One region of the Neobacillus niacini genome, then DNA from elsewhere that is predicted to be linked to it. Evidence: predicted binding sites of a transcription regulator. Region 1 holds the regulator's gene; each other region holds the start of a gene.
The links. Region 1 encodes Rex, which represses fermentation and respiration genes when NADH is low (regulators of the CRP and FNR family bind a similar motif). Its sites were predicted from a motif close to TTGTGAAATATTTCACAA; they were not measured.
Positions count from the first base shown of each region.

Region 2: a site for Rex is predicted at 2,339-2,356, ahead of ACN6MT_RS08155 (DoxX family membrane protein). Genes of this name have one in related genera too.
Region 3: a site for Rex is predicted at 1,775-1,792, ahead of ACN6MT_RS26495 (YwiC-like family protein). Genes of this name have one in related genera too.
Region 4: a site for Rex is predicted at 2,497-2,514, ahead of ACN6MT_RS12950 (L-lactate dehydrogenase). Genes of this name have one in related genera too.

Region 1 covers NZ_CP183883.1:585,619-589,223, forward strand. Annotated here, with positions in the region: gene groES (co-chaperone GroES) at 1-260, opposite strand, end outside; gene ACN6MT_RS02575 (CPBP family intramembrane glutamic endopeptidase) at 543-1,265, shown strand; gene ACN6MT_RS02580 (YdiK family protein) at 1,262-1,462, shown strand; gene ACN6MT_RS02585 (redox-sensing transcriptional repressor Rex) at 1,509-2,162, opposite strand; gene moaC (cyclic pyranopterin monophosphate synthase MoaC) at 2,194-2,691, opposite strand; gene ACN6MT_RS02595 (ABC-F family ATP-binding cassette domain-containing protein) at 2,878-3,605, shown strand, end outside.
Region 2 covers NZ_CP183883.1:1,722,696-1,726,300, forward strand. Annotated here, with positions in the region: gene ACN6MT_RS08145 (sigma-70 family RNA polymerase sigma factor) at 1-169, shown strand, start outside; gene ACN6MT_RS08150 (nuclease-related domain-containing protein) at 1,313-2,218, opposite strand; gene ACN6MT_RS08155 (DoxX family membrane protein) at 2,433-2,942, shown strand; gene ACN6MT_RS08160 (aminoglycoside phosphotransferase family protein) at 3,065-3,605, shown strand, end outside.
Region 3 covers NZ_CP183883.1:5,396,791-5,400,395, reverse strand. Annotated here, with positions in the region: gene glp (gephyrin-like molybdotransferase Glp) at 1-1,018, shown strand, start outside; gene mobB (molybdopterin-guanine dinucleotide biosynthesis protein B) at 1,006-1,557, shown strand; gene ACN6MT_RS26495 (YwiC-like family protein) at 1,851-2,576, shown strand; gene ACN6MT_RS26490 (Crp/Fnr family transcriptional regulator) at 2,606-3,298, opposite strand; gene ACN6MT_RS26485 (YjzC family protein) at 3,555-3,605, shown strand, end outside.
Region 4 covers NZ_CP183883.1:2,679,160-2,682,764, reverse strand. Annotated here, with positions in the region: gene ACN6MT_RS12960 (rhomboid family intramembrane serine protease) at 1-1,098, opposite strand, end outside; gene ACN6MT_RS12955 (hypothetical protein) at 1,232-1,438, opposite strand; gene ACN6MT_RS12950 (L-lactate dehydrogenase) at 1,496-2,446, opposite strand; gene ACN6MT_RS12945 (DUF92 domain-containing protein) at 2,556-3,347, opposite strand; gene ACN6MT_RS12940 (5-formyltetrahydrofolate cyclo-ligase) at 3,344-3,605, opposite strand, start outside.

The sequences.
Region 1 (3,605 bases):
TTTTCGCGTAAAATTAAATATTCGTTTCCTTCAAACTTCACTTCTGTACCAGAGTATTTTGAGAAGATAATACGATCGCCTACAGAAACTTCAAGAGCAACACGTTCGCCACTTTCAAGCACTCGGCCTGTACCTACGGCAACAACTTTTCCTTCTTGAGGCTTTTCCTTAGCTGAGTCTGGTAACACGATACCGCTTGCAGTTTTTTCTTCTGATTCGACAAGCTCAATGACAATACGATCACCTAGTGGTCTTAACAAATCAAACAACCTCCTCAAATAGATATGTAATTCTGACTTATTAGCACTCTCTTAACATGAGTGCTAACACAATTCTTATAATAATAAATGGAAAAAAATTTTGCAAGTATGAAGCAGTAATTTTTTATAATTTTTTGCAACCTTACAAGTATGTGATTTACAAGCAGGAATATACATAGTTTTTAAAGAGAATCTTTAAAATTGAAACAACCCTGCCATTATTAGTAGAATGAAGAATAGGGTAAAATATTTTCATTAGCTGCCTAAAGGAGATTTATTAATTTGAAAAGGGAATATTGGATTATTTTAATTGTCTATATAGCCATGCAGTTATCAAGCCTAGTAGGAATTCCTGGACTGATGTTCCTATTTGGCTATTTAGGGATGAATCAAGGGCTCGTTGTTCCCTACTGGTTAATTTTCAGCTTCACCCTTGCTCTAATCATCATTTTGTTCGTTTTAAGAACAGAAATGAAGAAATCAGGATTGAATGAAAGGGGCAGTTCCTTTGGCTTTGCCGCCGTCTGGGCTGTATTTGGGGTATTTCTAGCTTTATTCGCACAAGCTCTCGCTGCAAATATTGAACGGCTTATCGGGGTTGAGATGGGCTCAGAAAACACACAGCAAATTCTTACCATCATCGAATCCTTTCCGCTGGCCATCTTAGTAAGTTCGGTAATTGGCCCCATATTAGAGGAAATTGTTTTTCGAAAAATTATTTTCGGTACTCTCCATAAACGACTTAACTTTTTCTTCTCAGCGTTAATCAGTTCTGTTGTTTTTGCCTTAGCCCACATGGAGCCGCATCATATACTGCTCTATTCCGCAATGGGCTTCACTTTTGCATTTCTTTATGTAAAAACAAAACATATCCTTGTACCGATTTTTGCCCATGTTGCGATGAATACATTAGTTGTCGTTATTCAGTCAGTTTATAAAGATGAAATTAATGAAATCATTCGTGAGGCAGAAGCTATTCAAAACTTTATCGGAGGCTTTCTATGAGACGTTCACCCTTGTTTTCCGGGATTATTTATATCGTGCTCGGCTGTTTATTTACTTATTTTGCAATTGAAGATGTCACCCTAAACGGATGGGGGTTCTTCAGTTATCTGCTCGTTATTCTAGCGACTTTCGATTTCGGATCTGGTTTAAGAATGATTTTCTTTTACAATCGGTATAAAGACAAAATAAAAAAATAATCATTTAAAAAGCCTTTTCACTTTTTCATGTGAAAAGGCTTTTCCTTTATTCTTCTATTTCCTCTGTTGGGTAGTGTTTCAGGAAGTAGATAAGTGATTGTAATTCGACGGCCAAATCGATATGATGGACCCTTATGGATGAAGGAACATTTAAACGTGCAGGGGTAAAATTTAATATCGCTTTAATATTGGATTTTACAAGTCGATCTGTAATCACCTGAGCGACTGGAGCAGGTACCGTCAGGATTGCAACATGAATATCATCATTGCTTAATACCTTCTCAAGCTCATCCATATGGTACACGGGTACATCCCGGATTGTCGTTCCCATTTTGTTCGGATCCACATCAAACGCACATTCTATCTTTGTATTATTATTCTTTAAAAAGTTATAATTTAGAAAGGCAGTTCCAAGATTACCTACCCCAATTAACGCTACTTTTGTTAATTCATCTTGATCCAGTGTTTTTCGAAAGAAGGTTAATAGGTAGTTGACATTGTAGCCATATCCCTTTTTCCCTAATGCACCAAAATAAGAAAAATCCCGGCGAATCGTTGCTGAATCCACCTTCACTGCCTCACTTAATTCTGCAGAAGAAACCCTCTGTTTACCTGAAGAGTGAAGATTCTTTAAAAATCGATAATATAAGGGCAGCCGTTTCGCTGTCGCTTGTGGTATTTTCATTGTTTCGTTACTCATACTCTCCCACCCCTCATAAAAAGTTGTTCATTTATCTAACTTGTTCGGTTCGGTGGAAATCCCCATTTTTCCCACCAGTTTTTTCAACCAAATAGGTTTTTCCAATAACCATACCTTTATCTACTGCTTTACACATATCATAAACAGTAAGTGCGCATGTGGAAGCAGCTGTTAACGCTTCCATTTCAACACCTGTATTTCCTTTTGTTTTGACAGCAGCTGAAATATTCAATGTATAAGCGGCATCGTGTTCCTTTTCCCATGAGAATGATATATTAACTCCCGTCAAAGGTATAGGATGGCACATCGGGATTAAATCCCACGTTTTCTTTGCCCCCATTACCGCAGCAACTTGTGCTACTGCAAGAACATCGCCTTTTTTCATTTCATTATTTGTTATTTTATCATATATTTCTTTACTAACCGTAATGCTGGAATGAGCAAGTGCCGTACGAGCCGTTTCTGGCTTATCGCTAACGTCCACCATTTTCGCTCTTCCTTCTTCGTTAAAATGAGTAAATTCAGACATAAACAGTATCCTCCCACAAAATCATACTATATTTTTAACATTTTGTCTGTGAAACTTTGAGCGAATGATGACGAATTTACATTTTTTTCTTTAAGTATTCCTTCTTATTTTCTCCAATGACATCCCACTTTATTGCCGACATTGGTGGAATAAGGTACACTTGTTTTAGTAATAGAGGTGAAAAAAATGATATTATTACAAGTTAATCAACTAGCAAAATACTATGGTGCAGACCTTATTTTATCGAATATAAAATTAGAATTACAAACTCGGGACCGTGTTGCACTTGTCGGGCGTAACGGTGCAGGGAAATCGACATTATTAAAAATTATTGCTGGGCATTTGTCACATGATGGCGGCGAAATTATTAAGCCAAAAGGGGTAAGCATTGGCTATTTGGCCCAGAATACTGGACTAGAATCAAATTTATCGATTTGGGATGAAATGCTGACCGTATTCGAATCACTAAGAGCTATGGAAGCGTCACTTCGACAACTCGAGGTTCAAATGTCAGATCCTGCTGCAATAGCGGACACAAGCAAATACGAGAGAATCCTAAATGAATACGATCAACTACAAGTGAAATTTAAAGAACAAGGCGGTTATCAGTATGAAGCAGATATTCGTTCTATCCTGCACGGATTAAATTTTCACGATAATACTGTAATGATCTCTTCTTTAAGCGGCGGGCAGAAAACGCGCCTTGCCTTAGGGAAACTCCTTTTAACCAAGCCAGATATTTTAATCCTGGACGAGCCTACCAACCATCTTGATATTGATACTCTTTCCTGGCTCGAACAGTATTTACAAGGCTATGACGGGGCGATATTGATCGTTTCACACGACCGCTATTTTCTTGATAAAGTTGTGACACAGGTTTATGAAGTCTCACGTAAGCAAATTCAAAAATTTAT
Region 2 (3,605 bases), 1.1 Mb from region 1:
CCTGCCCGAAAGAGAAAAGCTTATTTTGGCATTAATCTACTTCGAAAATTTAAGCTTTACAGACGTCAGTAAAGTTTTTGGGTTACACAAATCCCGCATTTCGCAGCTTCATAATCAGGCCATCAAAAGATTACGTAAATCTCTTGAAACAAAGGGGATCGAATGGTAAATGGCTTTGAAACAGACAAATCGTCCCTGCGGTTCGTCTGTTTTTTATAAAAATAGAAGATTCATTTTAAAACCAGGGGGATTGAGGACAAAACAAGGAGCGAGTTTGGAAGATTTGTCCCCAAGCAGGTGGATTGAGGACAAAACAGAGAGAAAGTTTGGAAGATTTGTCCCCAAGCAAGGGGATTGGGGACAAAACCCAGAGCGAGATTGATAGATTTGTCCCCAAGCAAGGGGATTGAGGACAGAACCGAGAGCGAGTTGCTGGGATTTGTCCCCAAGCAAGGGGATTGAGGACAAAACTAAGAGTGAGATTGATAGATTTGTCCCCAAGTAATGGCATTGAGGACAAAACCAAGAGTGAGTTGCTGGGATTTGTCCCTAAGCAAGGGGATTGAGGACAAAACAAGGAGCGAGTTTGGAAGATTTGTCCCCAAGCAGGGGGATTGAGGACAAAACAGAGAGAAAGTTTGGAAGATTTGTCCCCAAGCAAGGGGATTGGGGACAAAACCAAGCGTGAGTTGTTAAGATTTGTCCCCAAGCAAGGGGATTGGAGACAAAACCAGAGCGAGATTGATAGATTTGTCCCCAAGCAAGGGGATTGAGGACAGAACCGAGAGCGAGTTGCTGGGATTTGTCCCCAAGCAAGGGGATTGAGGACAAAACTAAGAGTGAGATTGATAGATTTGTCCCCAAGTAAGGGCATTGAGGACAAAACCAAGAGTGAGTTGCTGGGATTTGTCCCCAAGCAAGGGGATTGAGGACAAATCCCAGAGCGAGATTGATAGATTTGTCCCCAAGCAAGGGGATTGAGGACAAAACCAAGAGCAAGTTGTTGAGATTTGTCCCCAAGCAAAGGGATAGAGGACAAAACCAAGAGCAAGATTGATAGATTTGTCCCCAAGCAAGGGGATAGAGGACAAACCCAAGAACGAGTTGTTAACATTTGTCCCCAAGCAGTGGGATTGGGGACAAATCCAAGAGCAAGTTATTAACATTTGTCCCTAAGCATGTGGATAGAGGACAAACCCAAGAGCAAGTTTGCAAGATTTGTCCCCAAAGCAGGGTTTGAGAACTAATAAAAAAAGTCCTTAAGACGTTCTCTTAAGGACAAAACTCAATACTCAACCTATAAATCTATCTCTCATTCGTAAAAGGCCCATTGCCCCAGGCCTGTCATTTTAAAATTCTTCTGCAATACCCTGCTTATTCTTTTCCGAGAATCCACAATCCCACACCATTCATGAATAATTTTAGCGGTGACTTTCCGCTCAGGAAAAAGTATCCTAAATTCTTCTACATTACGAAGAACAGCGGTTGCTACTAATTCTTCGAATCCACATTTACCACAGATTAATTTCTTCCCCACTATTCTCACAGAAAAAGTGTTACATTTGCAACAAGTCATCCCTTTTTTCAGATTTTCATACGTGTAGGTGGGCAGATGGATATATGGTGGTACCGTTTGGTGCAATGAAATGAGTTTGTCTGCCAGATTCGTATGCGTCTGATTGAGCCGTGACGGTTTCTGGTCTAATTTTTTCATAAAGGGATCGAGCTGGGTTGGAAGTATAAAAGGCAAATCAGGAGGCGTTTGATATAACGTAAAATGGGGGTTAATAAAAATGACATATGCTTCAATTGTTAGTTTACATCCGAGTGATTGAAGAATCTGACTCAGCAGTAATTTACTACGTTTAAGTTGGTCAAGTGGATTTTGGATATCCTTTCCGGAGGGTGTTTTAAAATATTCAGAGTCATAAACGTACTCTCCTTCAAAATTTTTCACCTCAAAAAGGGAATAGGTTTCTTTAAAAATAAGTGATGAATCAAGTTGGAAACTGGATTTATTACTCTCAAGCTGTAAATCATTCAAAATATGACAGCTGCGTTGAAGTTTCTCCGTCAATAAATCAAACTGAACCTCCCCTTCAAACCCTTTTTCTAAATTTAAATAATATCTTTGCTCATCCTCAGTTAGTTTCATTCGTTTGTTTAAAATTCTAAGAGTCTTCAGTACTACGGATTCGCTACGTTTTTTATATGGCATATTCCACATCCTTTCTACTTCCAATCATATAGAAAAATCAGAACCAAGAGTATGAATACTTTGTTAAAAATAAGAGTTACATTCCGCTGTTCAAACTTCCGTCAAACCATTTTGAACGTATTGTGAAATGATTCACATATCTATGTTATCCAAGGTAAAAACGAGTATAGTGTAAGTATAGAGAACAAGTTAAATTTGAAAGGCGGAATGACTTATGTTTAACAATTTTTTAAGAGAAAATAAGATCTCAGCTGCTATTTTAACCGTTATTCGTTTATACCTTGGCTATTCTTGGTTCACAGCAGGTTTTCATAAAATCACAGGCGGATTTGACGCTTCTGGATTCTTAAAAGGAGCGATTGCAAAACCAGTAACAGGTCCGGATGGCAACATGGTATATGCTTGGTATGTAGATTTCTTAAAAGACTTTGCCCTGCCAAACATTGATGTATTTAACTTCATTGTGCCTTGGGGAGAAACATTAATTGGATTAGGATTACTACTAGGATGTTTAACAACAGCCGCAATGTTCTTTGGTCTAGTGATGAACTTCAGCTTTTTCTTAGCAGGAACAGTATCTCATAACCCAACTGACATCTTTTTAGGCTTCATCATCTTAACTGCAGGTTACAACGCAGGCCGTTACGGTTTAGACCGCTGGGTGTTTCCATTTATTCGTAAAACAACAAAGACTAATACTTCAAAACATAAAGCAGCAGCCTAACTAGTAGGCGCAAAAAGACGATTCGCTCCCCCCGAATCGTCTTTTTGAATTTAAAAAAAGGAGTTGAGAAGTGAAATGTTGAATTAATCATTCTGGTAATCGTAAAAATAAGGAGCAATCATATGAAAATTTCTAGTGAATTCCAGGAGAAAATCACCAATGCTTTTGGCCCTGCTGGAAAGGCGTGGATAGATTCTTTAGAGCAAAGAGTCGAGACATATTTACAAAAATGGGAGCTGACGAGTGAAGGTCCTGTAGATAATCTTTCTTATAATTTCGTTTTAAAAGTCAGAGATTCAAATGAAACCCCTTTGATTTTAAAACTAGGGGTACCAAACTTTGATACGAGAAATGAGATGGTGACCCTTAAAGCCTATAACGGAGAAGGGTGTGCTCAGCTTTTAATGTCAGATCCCGAAAATGGCGTCATGCTGCTGGAACGAATTGTCCCAGGCACAATGCTTTCAGCGGAACGTGATGAGATGGTGGTTATAGAAAACTTTATAAAGGTTTGGAAGGATATTCGCAGACCTGTACCTGGTGGAACCTCAACGCCATCACTCAAACACTGGTTTGATGGACTTACACGCTACCGTAATGCCGGAGGCGGTCCAATTTCCTTGGAGCATGTTCAGTTAGCAGAAGAGTTTTTTCAAGAGGTAA
Region 3 (3,605 bases), 1.2 Mb from region 1:
TATTGGTGCCGGATTGACGTCTTCTAAAATCATTAAACAATTCGAGGCAGTACGTATTATGACCGGAGCAATGATGCCTGAAGGAACTGACGCGGTGGTCATGTTTGAAGTGGCAAAAGCATATGACAAAAATGGCGAACCTTTTATGTCAATAAAACGAAGCTTTAATAAGGGTGACAATGTCTCCTATCGAGGTGAAGATGCCAAGGAGGGTGAAGTCCTAGTAAAAAAAGGAACATTGATCAACCCTGGAATTCAAGCAATGCTGGCTACTTTTGGTTACAACTTGGTTCCTGTTGCTAAAAAACCGATTATCGGGTTGTTTGCGACTGGAACAGAATTGCTGGAAGTGGATGAAGCATTAGTACCTGGTAAAATCAGAAATAGTAATTCACATATGATTGCTGCGCAAATACAGAGAACTGGGGCAATTGTTCAATATTATGGGAAACTTCCTGATGTTTTTGAAACATGTTTTACTGCAGTAAAAGCAGCTATAGAAAAAGTAGATATACTTGTTACAACGGGTGGCGTTTCGGTTGGTGATTTCGATTATTTGCCTGCCATTTATGAAAAGCTAGGCGCAGAAGTTTTATTTAATAAAGTTGCCATGAGGCCTGGAAGTGTTACTACAGTAGCTCAAATTGAAGGAAAGCTGCTATTTGGGTTATCGGGTAATCCATCTGCCTGCTATGTGGGTTTTGAATTGTTTGCACGGCCAATTATTCGAAAAATGCTTTTTTCTACGACACCTCACTTGAGAAAAGAAAAAGCGGTCCTTGAGGTTGATTTTCCCAAAGCAAACCCTTTTACAAGATTTGTCCGCAGTACTTTTTCCATAAAAGAAGGGAAATTAAGTGCAACACCGAGTGGATTAGACAAATCTAATATTATTATGAGTCTTTCTGGCGCTAATTCATTGATGATTCTTCCGGGAGGAACAAGAAGCTTTAAAGCAGGTGATGAGGTTGATATTTTGCTGCTTGAAGACCAAGCAGGCAGTGAATGGCCATGGTGAAGCCTGTAATTTTTCAAATAGTGGGTTACCAAAATAGCGGTAAAACTACTATCATCATGAAGCTTATTGAAATCTTAAAAAAAAATGATCTTAAGAGTGTTACCATCAAGCATCATGGGCATGGGGGCCGCCCAGACATTCTCTCCCAAAAGGACTCGGCTAAGCATATAAATGCAGGAGCAGTTGCTTCATTGATTGAAGGAGGGGGCAGGTTATGTTTGCAAGCAGATGAAACTGCTTTAACACTTGAAGAACAAATTAGATTTGTGGATTTTTTTCGCCCAGATATTATCTTCATTGAGGGCCATAAAATGAAATCTTATCCCAAATTACTGATTCTTAGAGATAGAAACGATCTTCCTCTCATTTCCGATGTAAGTAACATTAAGACCGTCATTGTATGGGATAAAGAGTTGATTAATGCCGTTAGGGAAAAACTTGAGGTTCCGGTGTTTCATATTACAGAGGAAATAGCGATGACGGCGATATCCAAAGAATTAAAAAAACTTGCTCATCATATTGTTGAAAAAAATTTGTAAAAGTGTCAAAAATATTATTTTTAACACTGTGGCAGAAACATATTTGCGCTATAATACAATTAGGGTTTATATGTTTGTTAATTATAAAAATATTTTTATCTAGAAATGCTCCAGTTTATTCATTTTCATCATGAATATCTGGGGCTTTTCTATTTCTTAAACTATAAAAGTGACAATTTTGTTAGAAGGTGAGTTGTCTTCTTTTATATACCACAATTTGTGATGTGTTTCACTTTTTAATTCTTTCGGCTGCGATATAGTGGAGGAAAGCAGAGGAATGAAGGAGTGGACTTATGAAGTTATTCTTACCGAAACAACATGGCGCGTGGGCAATGACAATTATCCCTTTCTGGCTTGGAGTAGTCGATGGAGGATTTTTATGGGAGCATATTCCATTTTTTATTGGCTGGATATTCCTGTACCTAGCCACCTATCCAATGCTCTTGTTATTTAAAAAGAAAAAGATCGAATTTTATAAAAAGTGGACCATGATTTATATGATACCTGCTTTATTATTTCTGCTATTTCCGCTTTTAAAAATGCCTTCTATTATCACGTTTGGATTCTTAATGGTTCCATTTTTTATTATTAATGCTTATTATACTTCAATTAATAAAGACCGTGCATTAATGAATGATTTTAGTGCAATCTTTGCCTTTTCTATCGCTGGATTGGCTAGCAGCTACCTCGGAAAGGGACTGATTTCATATGAAACAATACTCATTTTTATCGCTTCAGTGTTATTTTTTATTGGGTGTACTTTTTATGTCAAAACCATGATTAGAGAGAAAAAGAACATTCAATACAAATGGATCTCATGGGGATATCATTCATTATTGCTCATCATCAGTTTAACGTTTGGGTATTGGATCGTGGCGATAGCATTTCTGCCAAGCTTAATAAGAGCGGTGATATTTTATGGGAAAACATTATCACCAATGAAAATTGGCATATATGAAATCATCAATTCAACCCTATTCTTTGTAGTTATAATCATTCAAATCGTTTTACTAAAATAAAAAATCGGTCAAACGACCGATTTTTTATTTTAGTCTATTTTACAGATTTCTGGAGAACAGTCCTCACAATCAATTTCATTCTTTAGGTAATCCAGGTCATGAATAGTAATAGAGCCTTTATCTATGGAAATTATTTCTGATTTTCTTAAATCACTTAGCAATCGGTTTACTACCTCACGTGATGTTCCACAAAAATTAGCCAATTCTTGATTTGTTAACGGTAATTCAATCAGGATTCCTTGATTGGTTTGTATGCCGTAACTGTTTGTAATTCGAATAAGGGTGGAATATAGCGCACCTTTTTTACCATGTAGAACTAAGTCTCGAAATTTGGTTTGAGTTTTTCGATATTGCTGGCTTATCCATCTCATGAACTCAAGTGCCAGTTCATGATTTTTAGCAAGCTTCTCCTCGAGCACATCCTTCATAATAACTGCTACTTCGCCGCTTTCCGCAACCCGGGCACTTAACAAATACTTAGGTGCAGGAGAAAATAAATCAAGTTCTCCAATAAAGTCCCCTCTTGAACACATTCTTAATGTAAGTTCCCGGCCATCTGGAATAATCTTGCTTATTTGAATGATTCCACTTTGGATAATAAATAATTCATTTGCAGTGGAACCTTCTTGAAATAGAAAAGTGCCTTTTTCCATTTTCTTTATATGGTGAACCGTATCAAACAGTTGTGTTAACTTCACAGGTATTTCTTTTATTGACTGCATAAGAATAACCACCTTAAAGGGGCGAAATCAATCGCTAATTTGCTTTCCTAAATAAATGACAGTCAAGGTTTCATTTACTAGATAATACTATAATTATATTGTTAACAACGCTTATATATCAATAATTGTGACATAAGTTCATATAATCGTCAAAATATATTCCAAGCAGAGAAAGGAATTTATTTCATAATAATTCCTTTAATGTCCCTAGAGTAAATGGAAATAATAATATTGTACAGAAAAAGGAGGGACAGAAATGGGCCAAAGCCGTCAGTTTCGATCTGGACAAAAAGCACCAAATAATGGT
Region 4 (3,605 bases), 2.1 Mb from region 1:
CTTTTTAGGGAAATGCACAATCCCTGCTGCAAGAAAACCACCGGCTAATCCGCCTAAATGTCCAGCATTATCTACAATTGAGACGGTAAAACCAAATATTAAATTAAAGACAAGAACCGTTATAACACTTGGTCCCATTGTTCGAAAAAAAAGTTTCGGATATATGAGAGCGAAATAAAGCAATGCTCCAAAACAACCAAAGATTGCTCCACTAGCTCCTGCAGAAATATTTGGGCTAAAGATAAAACTGGCAATAACTCCTGATATACCTGCAAATAGATAAATAAGTAGAAATCGCAAATTCCCAAAGATTCTTTCCACAGCAGGACCTAAAAAATACAGTGCCAAGGTGTTCATGGCCAAATGTAAAAAACCTATATGCAGGAAAATGGGTGTAATGAATCTCCACCATTCTCCGTCATAAATATATGGATTAAATTTTGCCCCGAATTTAATTAGTGTAGATGTATTTGTACTTCCCCCTTGTAGCTCTAATAATAAAAAAACAGCCACCTGGATAATCATAAAAAAGTATGTAAAAAATGGCTTTCCATTCGTAAATATTTCTTTCTCTTTCCTTGCTGATTGTATCGCAAAGTCTAACGTTGCCTTCTTTTGAGCATTAACATCTTGCTCAGAATACTCTTCATGAACGGGGAAGGAGACTTCGCTTTCAAGCCTGGTTGATAAAGATTTAAATCCTTCCTCATATTGATCACGGGTTATTAGTACAGAACTAACACTTGTTTTATTACCTTGAGGGAAAATAAATGGACGTACCAGCCGAAATTCGTACTCATCAACAGGCGGATACTGACTAATATAGACATTTAAAATCGAAAGCTCCCCACGACCAAGCTGTTTTCGAACCTTTTCACCATTTGAGGCGGTAAATTCTATATCTCTTTGCATGGTATTGCTCCAGTCTAAATCCTGCCGTAATAACCGAATGATGGGGGCTTTTTTATTTTCCAGTCTTTCCAGCCATAATTCTTTTTGATTATCAAATAATTGAACGATTCGGTAGCCTTGTTCTGAAACGAAAAAATAAGCTAATCTCCAAAAGAGGTAATCTTCTTTATTGTTCAATACGCCCACTACTTTCTATTAGGACTATTTTTGTAACATTGTTTACCGTTTATTTCATTATAAACGAAAAACTCGCCTAATAATGACAAAAACAGGTTAATAAGGACCGCATTTTTTCAATAAAAAAAACCATCTGTGGTTTTCACCATTCAGATGGTCTTTCAGTTGGTCCTCCAAAAACGGTCTGCATCATTTTGTTTTTCACACCTGGAAAGCTCATGATGGAGCCTACGGCAAGTCGACGCATCCAGCCAGACCTTAGCATTACGTTAATGATTCGATACCTAAAGCGGAATGCAACATAGCCGATTGACCCAATCATAAATATGGATGTCAACATACGAGACATTATTCATCCCTCCTACCCATATTGTGTGAGCAGGAGTCTATTTTTATCCAACTCTTTTTAGTATTTACTTAAAACAGGATCCATTGTTTCCTTTAGTACCTTCACGGAGTTTGAGAATTTTTCCTTCTCTTTCTTATTTAGGTCAAGTTCTACGACCTCTCTGATACCACTGCGATTTACCACGGCAGGGACGCCAATATAGACGTCTTTATGACCGTATTCCCCATCTAAATAAGCAGAAACAGTTAATACTGAATTCTCATTACGTAAAATCGCTTTTGTTAATCGAACAAGTCCCATCGCAATTCCATAATAGGTCGCACCTTTTCGTTCAATAATATGATACGCTGCATCTCGTACATTGATAAATATATTGTCAAGGTCCTCTTGGTTCGTTTCATGCTTACTTGTCCATTCAGATATTTTCATTCCAGCAATATCTGCGTGGCTCCATACTGGAAGTTCAGTGTCTCCATGTTCCCCAATAATGTAGGCATGAACATTACGTGTATCCACATCATAATATTGTCCCAATAAAAAGCGGAATCGAGCAGTATCTAAAATTGTACCCGAACCAATTACACGTTCCTTTGGAAGCCCAGAAAACTTCCATACTGCATAGGTTAAAATATCAACCGGATTCGTTGCAACTAGAAAAATACCATCAAAACCACTTGCCATTATTTGTTCAACAATCCCTTTAAAAATATTCGTGTTCTTCTCTACAAGATCAAGACGAGTTTCGCCTGGCTTTTGGTTAGCGCCAGCCGTGATCACAACAAGGTCAGCTTGATCACAATCCGCATAGCTTCCATACCAAATTTTGGTTCGTGATGGTGCAAATGGCAAACCATGATTTAAATCCATCGCATCCCCCTCAGCTTTGGCCTCGTTTAAATCAACTAGCACAAGTTCTTCAGTTATTCCTTGATTTAAGAGCGCAAAAGCATAGCTTGAGCCGACAAAACCAGTTCCAACAAGGACAACTCTATTTACTTTTACCATGATATTCCTCCTCTGGACATAGTGGATATATTAATAAATTCATTACTCTATTATTGTATATTAGTTCACAAGTATTTATCAGTTTTAATCGGTGAGAAATCGTACCTTATAACTACCTAGTTACAAAATAAATAACAATCATTGCTAATAGCGCAGCAATAAGACCTGACAAAAAATTCACCATATCATTATCCACTAAATGATACCCTTTTATTCTTTTGGCTGCCATTTGGCAATGCACTTTTTTCTCTGTTGCAATTCCACATTTATTGCATATGTAAACCTGTTGATAATAAGCGCCAAATATTGTATCGATGACATTACCTAAAAAGCCGAACAAGAAAATGATAAAGACGTGGAATAGTTGCAAATCAAAAAGCCAAGCACCTGCAAAAGCTATTAGCATAGAACCAAAAATGGCAGCTGTAGTCCCTAATAAACTGACAGCTCCTGATGTCCCTTTTTCAATTGGCTTAAACGTACGTATGTATAAGGGTTTCCTTTTACTTAAGGTGCCGATTTCTGATGCCCAGGTGTCAGAATTTGAACTAGCAAGACAAACGATAAAACCAATCAGCCAAACCAAATCCTGTTGAAAATAATATATAATGCTGATTAACGCTGCAGAACCACCATTTGCTGCCACTTGACCCCAGTCCCTAGTTGCTCCCTTAGCTAATTTTTCCTCAATATCTTTTTTGGCTGAGCTCTTATATTTGGACCATAGGCTGGATGTAATAAAAAATAATCCAAGAAGGAGAAGTCCTTTTATTCCAAATCCAAAATAGACAGCTGCCCCTACTATTACCGCAGCAATGGCGCCATTACTGCTTAATGATCGTTCTAAATAACCTGCAATGCCGCCTAAAATAATGATTGTACTAATAACTATAGTTTGAATCATTTTATTTTTATTACCTCATCATTTGTGATTATCTTTGAAACCGGAATATCATGCTTTTCTATAGAGAATTGGGGAATGACTTGGAGATTAAAGGCAAGAGAAATAGTTTTTCCGTTATATTTCGTTAAATAACGATCATAGTACCCTCCGCCAAAACCAAGACGAAATCCCTGTCTTGTATACGCTAAACCAGGTACAAATAAAAGCTCGATATCCTCAGGCTTTACCTCTATCGTCTGTTCTATAATGGGCTCAAGT